DNA from 2 places in the Bradyrhizobium sp. UFLA05-153 genome. Region 2 is predicted to be linked to the other one. Evidence: predicted binding sites of a transcription regulator. Region 2 holds the regulator's gene; the other holds the start of a gene.

Region 1 (3,364 bases), on a different contig from region 2:
GCGTCTGTACGTAATAGGGCGATGACGATTTGGCCCAGGGCGCGATCGCGCCCTTGCGCAGGGTCATCTCCTTGTCGGGGATGACGAGGTCCTCGTCGACATGCTGCTCGACGCCGAGGCCGCCGCAGGCCGGGCAGGCGCCATAGGGATTGTTGAAGGAGAACAGCCGCGGCTCGATCTCGGGGATGGTGAAGCCGGACACCGGGCAGGCGAACTTTTCCGAGAACAGGATGCGCTCTGGCCCGCTCTTGTCGTGGATCTTGGCGGTCTTCTTTTTCTCTTCGGCCGGAGCGGCGGCCGCTGGCGCATCGGCGAACTCGACGACGGCAAGGCCCTCGGCGAGCTTCAGCGCAGTCTCGAAGCTTTCGGCAAGGCGCTGGCCGATATCGGCGCGCACCACGATGCGGTCGACCACGACGTCGATGTCGTGCGGGAATTTCTTGTCGAGGCTCGGCGCCTCCGCGAGCTCATAGAAAGTGCCGTCGATCTTGACGCGCTGAAAGCCCTTCTTGAGCCACTCGGCGAGCTCTTTCCTGTACTCGCCCTTGCGGCCGCGCACGACCGGGGCGAGCAGATAAAGGCGGGTGCCTTCGGCCAGCGCCAGCACGCGGTCGACCATCTGCGAGACGGTCTGGCTCTCGATCGGCAAGCCGGTCGCGGGCGAATAGGGCACGCCGACGCGCGCCCAGAGCAAGCGCATGTAGTCGTAGATCTCGGTGACGGTGCCGACGGTCGAGCGCGGGTTTTTCGAGGTCGTCTTCTGCTCGATGGAGATCGCGGGCGACAGGCCGTCGATCTGGTCGACGTCCGGCTTCTGCATCATCTCAAGGAACTGGCGGGCATAGGCCGACAGCGACTCGACATAGCGCCGCTGGCCTTCGGCATAGATGGTGTCGAAGGCGAGCGAGGATTTTCCGGAGCCGGAGAGGCCGGTGAACACCACGAGCTTGTCGCGCGGAATCTCGACGTCGATGTTCTTGAGGTTGTGCTCGCGCGCGCCACGGATCGTAATTGCGCGCAGGCTTGAGCCCGCGTTCTGTTGTTGGCGCTTCGCCTTGATCACTTCGTCCATCCCAGTGGTCCCCAAGGAGATTCCCACGCCGCGCGGCCGCGCCGGCGTTCAGGCGCGCCTCGCCCGGAACCGGGGATGGACGCCTTGTGGGTAAGTCGCGAACGTAGGAAGAACGACGGCGGATTTCCAGTGCGAGTTGCGAATCGTCAACGGATTGTTGGCGTGCTGGCAGGACATGGCAGTAGCTCGCAGAGCTGCCGCCTCTGGCCCAAGCAAAAAGGCCGGCGCAAGCCGGCCTTTCCGTCGAGAATCAATCTCGAAGATCAGTACTTCGCGACGACCGGGCCGCCGAAGTGATAGTTCACGCCGACCTGCACGGTGTGGAGGTTCAGCGTGCCGGACGAGACGGTGCCGGCGAAGTAGTTCTCGCTGCCGAGGCTACGATAGAGGTACTCGCCCTTCACCGACCACTGCGGAGCAAAGAAAGCTTCGACACCCGCGCCGAGCGTCCAGCCCGTGTGGAACTGGCTGTCCGAGGCGAGCACGCCAAGCACGTCCGCGGTCAGCTTGTTGTTGATCCAGGCGAAGCCGCCGGTGCCGTAGAGCAGGACCTGGTCGATCGCCACGCCGACGCGACCGCGCACAGTTCCCAACGAATTGATCCGGCTCGTCACGGCGAGCACGCCCGGGGTGCCGGCTGTCGCGCTCACGTCAGCCCAGCCGCCGTCGGCCTCGAGACCGAACACGATGTTGCTGGCCTGCCAGTTGTAGCCGACCGTACCACCTGCGAAGCCGCCCTTCATCTTCGGGTCAGTGGAGGTGTTTTCCCAAGCGTAGCCACCGAAGCCACCGAGGTAGAAGCCGGTCCAGTTATAGACCGCGGCGGGGGCCACTGGAGCCTTGGTGTAGGGGCGGGCCGCCAGATCGGCAGCCATGACCGGAGCGAACGCGCTGAGTGCAAACAAACTGGCCGAAGCCAACAAAACCTTCTTCATTTTCAACTTAATCCCAGTCCCAGTTTCTGTTTTTGCCTTCCGTGCGCGGAAGGACATCGGACGTTCTGGTCCAACTGATGTCGTGCTTACACCAGTAAAGCCGCAAGTTGTGTGCCCGAGATGCCACACCACGCGGAAAACGTGTAAGGATGACTGACCTGTTCATACCGGCTGTACCCGGACAGCAAAAAGGCCGGCGCGAGGCCGGCCTTTTCGACAGGAAGAGGTTTGGCGAAGGATCAGTACTTCGCGATCATCGGCCCGCCCCAGCGATAGTTCAGGCGGACGAGGCCCATATCGACGTTCTGGCTGATCCGGTCGCTCCCGGCCGCGATGCCCGCAGGCGTCGTGAAGCCGAGGGTGCGATTGCCGAGGAAGATGTGGTCGTACTCGACGCCCACCGACCAGTTCGGCGCAAAGCCGACTTCCAGGCCGGCGCCAACCGTGCCGCCCCAGCGGGTTTCGCGAGCCGAAGCCACCAGCACGCCGGTCGGTATGTCGAAGATGTCATACTTGTCGCCGACAACCGCACCGCCGCCCTTCACGTAGAACAGCACGTTGTTCCAGGCATAGCCGATCTGGCCGGTGATCAGGCCGAAGGAGTCGATTCGCGAACGGTTGCGGTCGGCCAGGAAGACGGAGCTGGTGTTATCGCCGTTGAAGTTGGCCCAGTTGCCCTGGCCTTCGAAGCCGAACACCCACTGGCCAGTCTGCCAGCGATACCCGATCTGACCACCAACCGTGCCGCCGGTCGCATTGTGGCACCCTTCACCCACGAGACTGCCGGGAACACCGGTCACAAGGCCGGTGCTGTCCACGAAGTCCCAGCATTTGTGGGCCGAGCCGCCGCCGCCGTTGATGCCGATGTAGAAGCCGCTCCAGTCGTAGACCGCGGCGATTGCCGGGGGCGGAGCCTTTACGTACGGACGCGCAGCGAGATCCGCCGCGCTCGCCGGAGCCGACAGGCTCAACGCAACTGCACCAATGGCCCCAACCAAAATCTTCTTCATTTCTGTCCCTCCGGCTGTGCCGCTTCTCTGGTCCCCGAAGCGGTCAATCAAGGCGCGACGCCCAATGAATCGATGTCGCGTCAAACCTAGCCTGATCCACCGGTAGAGTCCGTCTCCCAAAAGCAACAGTCGCGAGCGAACTGAGCGGTTCCTAACTTAATGAATGTTAAGCGGTATTTCCGTCCGCGGGAACCCGAAAAAGTTCCATGCGGTTCCATTAACTTGTTAGATATGCAATCTTAACTTGCTGGTTTATACCGCCACTGCTTGCGCAAGAACAAAGCTGGAACGTTGCTGGCCCGGGTGCTATATGTGGGGATAACCTGCGGGACCGCGGGCTCGGCGAC
Region 2 (3,364 bases):
GCTCTCGCTGCGTGTCGACGCGCTGGCGGATGATTGCAGCCGCGCCGCGCTGGTGGTGACGGCGAAGCCGGCAGCAACCGATTGCGCGGCAATGGTCGTGGATCGCGAGCGTCTGAAGACGCAAGGCGCGCTCACCCTATCGCGCGAGGGCGACGGTTTCACGCTGCAAACGGTGAAAGCAAGGGGCGCAAACCGCCCCTGGTCGCCGGCTGAGGCCGGCGATAGCGATTTCGAGCTCAGCCTCGCACCGCGGCCGGCTACTCCACGCAGCAAGGACGCTACGCCGTCGGAGGCCGACCTGCAGGCCGAGGATTGAAAGACGCGTCAGCCGATCGGCAGGCGTGTCGTAGGCGTCGTGGTCGTGTGCTGCTCGACGGCGGGCTGCTCTGTCTTCTCGCCGAGCGGCTGCGTCACCGGCAATTGCAGAACGGTGGCACGCTGTCCCTCGACGAGCTGCGTCACCAGCACGTAGTTGCCGTCGGGGAATTCGATCGCATCATGATGACGATCGGGAATGTGCGGATCGACCTTGCCGAACTTGCCGACGCGGGAATTGACGGTGCGTGTCCAGATCCAGCGATTGTCGTAGCGGACGTTGTCGGCGAAGGCGAGCTCGGTGCCCGGCAGGAGGCAGACGGCAACCGAGAGATCACGCTCCGACGCAAATCCACGCGTCGAGGTGCCGCGGAAGGTTGTCGTGACGATCGTCTCGCCGACTTGAGCGGGGCGGGTCGCAACGGCATGTAGGCTGTAGTCACACATCGGAGTGCTCCTCATGCGAGATAGCAGGTCCGCGCCCCCCCGGAGGCGCAGGCCTCTATCAGAGTTGGAAGCCTTCGAGTGTATCGCGTTTGTGGGCAAATCTGCGGCCCGTGTGCGCGTCGCCCGATCACATTATCTTTCCCGGCAAACCAGGAACAAAGCCTCTCGCTGTTAGTCTATCTTGGTTCACACCATTCACTCACGCGAGCTTCCATCAGCGGCCGGCAGGAGCGGAGTACCCTGAATAGGGCCAGCTCACCTGCGGCGCGGGTGCGATCGCATTGTTGGAATTGCGGAATGGCGCGCTGGTTACCGCGTGCTCCGTCTTGCGGATGGCACAGTGGTGTTGCGCTGCATCGCTCGCGGAGGCCGAGCCCGCGAGCAAGGCCGCCGAGAACACGCCCAAAATCATCTGTCGCACGGTTTTTTCCTCTTTATCGTGCACCGCGCATTCGCGCTTGCGGTGCTTGAGGATTAGCTCTGCGCAGGTGTGAGGATAATCGCGGTGGAAGCGGAAACACCATTCCGCCGGAGCGGACAATCCGTCCGCCCGCGTCGCTGCGCGATGGCCGGCAATCTGCCGGGCAATCAGTACTTCCGGTACAGCCCGATCAGCTTGCCCTGAATCTTCACCCGGTTCGGCGGCAGGATGCGCACCTCATAGGCGGTGTTCGCGGGCTCCAACGCGATCGACGCACCGCGGCGGCGGAAGCGCTTGAGCGTCGCTTCCTCGTCGTCGATCAGCGCCACCACGATGTCGCCGGTATCCGCGGTCTCGTTGCGCTGGATCAGCGCCATGTCGCCATCCAGGATGCCGGCGTCGACCATCGAATCGCCGCGCACTTCGAGCGCATAGTGCTCGCCCGAGCCGAGCAGGTCCGGCGGTACGCTGATGGTGTGGCTGCGGGTCTGCAACGCCTCGATCGGCGTGCCGGCCGCGATCCGTCCCATCACGGGCACGGCGACCGGACGCTCGCCCTCGTCGACAGTAGCGCTTGGGCCCCGCACCTTGCCGAGATTGCCTTCGATGACGCTCGGCGTGAAGCCGCGGCGGCCGGCGCCTGCAGCCTGAAGCTCGGGCAGCTTGATGACCTCGATGGCGCGCGCGCGGTTGGGCAGGCGACGGATGAAGCCGCGCTCTTCCAGCGCGGTGATCAGGCGATGGATGCCCGACTTCGAGCGCAGATCGAGCGCGTCCTTCATTTCGTCGAAGGAGGGCGGCACGCCGCTTTCCTTGAGGCGCTCACTGATGAACCGCAGAAGCTCGTATTGTTTGCGCGTTAACATCTCGACCAAGTCCCCCGGTTGATGTCGTTCGATTCCGAGACGTCAGATTCAGCAGAAGCCGCTAGATGCTCGAAACAAATCATGAACGGACACTATATGTTCGATATGTGTTCCGCAACCACTTAATTTTGTGTGAACGCGGCGAAGTTCGCGTCACGCGCGAATCAGATCGCACTCACAAGGGCAGCCGCAACACCTCGCAAGGCGTGCCTGCTTCGGCCTTTGGCGCGAATGGCGCGCGCACGAGAAGTGCCTGTGCCATAGCGAGATTCGCAAGCAGCGAGGAGTCCTGGTGGTTGACCGGAACGGCCACGAGCGTGCCGTCCTCGCGCTCCTCGAGCCTGGCGCGCAGATAGTCCTCGCGGACATCGTTGGGCCCGACGTCGCGCCCGAGCACGGCGCGCTCGAGGCGGTGATGAACGCGCGAGCGGCCCGCAAGCGCGCGAATCAACGGCACCATGAACAGGAAGCCGCAGACATAGGACGACACCGGATTGCCGGGCAGGCCGATCACCCGCATCGCGCCGAGATGGCCGTGCATCATGGGCTTGCCCGGCCGCATCGCGATTTTCCAGAACGCCATTTCGAAGCCTTCGGCTTGAAGCGCAGGCCTGACCAGATCGTGGTCGCCGACCGAGGCCCCGCCGGTCGTGATCAGGATGTCGGCGCCGCTCTCGCGGGCCCGGCGGATACCGGCGGTGGTCGCCGCAACGGTATCGGCTGCAATGCCGAGATCGAACGTTTCGGCGCCCTCGGCCCGCGCCAGCGCGTGCAAGGCGTAGCCGTTGGAAAAAACGATCTGGCCCGCGCCGGGCGTCGAGCCCGGCATCACCAGTTCGTCGCCGGTCGCGAGAATCGCGACCCTGGGCCGGCGGCGGACGGCAAGCTCCGGATGGTTCATGCCGGCGGCGAGTGAGAGGTCGCGTTCGGTCAGCCGGGCTCCCTGTCGGAGCAGCACGTCGCCCTCGCGGAAATCGACGCCGGCGGGGCGGATGTGCCGTCCGACGATCGCGGCCTCCTTGATCGTGACGCGCTTGCCGTCAGCGACGGTGTCCTCCTGGATCACCACCGCGTCCGCGCCATCGGGCACCACGCCGCCGGTGAAGATCCGCACCGCCTGGCTCGCGCCGACCGTTCCCGCAAACGGCCGGCCGGCCGCGACCTCGCCGATCACGGTGATCTCTGCGCCCACCTTCGCCGCGTCGGTGGCGCGCACCGCATAGCCGTCCATCGCCGACATCGCCTGCGGCGGCTGCGTGCGCCTGGCCGCGACGTCGCGCGCGAGCACGCGGTGGTAGGCTGCATCCAGCGCGAC

Evidence for each region. The regulator LexA, encoded in region 2, represses DNA repair genes until DNA is damaged. The targets are predictions, from matches to a motif close to TGTTCNNNNTGTGTTCNG.
Region 1: the regulator LexA is predicted to act here: its motif matches at 1,170-1,187, upstream of uvrA (excinuclease ABC subunit UvrA).

Annotation. Positions count from the first base shown of each region.
Region 1 covers NZ_JBBIAM010000058.1:12,503-15,866, forward strand. Annotated here, with positions in the region: gene uvrA (excinuclease ABC subunit UvrA) at 1-1,072, opposite strand, end outside; gene Q2941_RS28995 (outer membrane protein) at 1,336-2,007, opposite strand; gene Q2941_RS29000 (outer membrane protein) at 2,247-3,017, opposite strand.
Region 2 covers NZ_JBBIAM010000088.1:7,632-10,995, forward strand. Annotated here, with positions in the region: gene Q2941_RS36115 (ComEC/Rec2 family competence protein) at 1-316, shown strand, start outside; gene Q2941_RS36120 (hypothetical protein) at 325-762, opposite strand; gene Q2941_RS36125 (hypothetical protein) at 977-1,303, opposite strand; gene lexA (transcriptional repressor LexA) at 1,351-2,049, opposite strand; gene Q2941_RS36135 (molybdopterin molybdotransferase MoeA) at 2,225-3,364, opposite strand, start outside.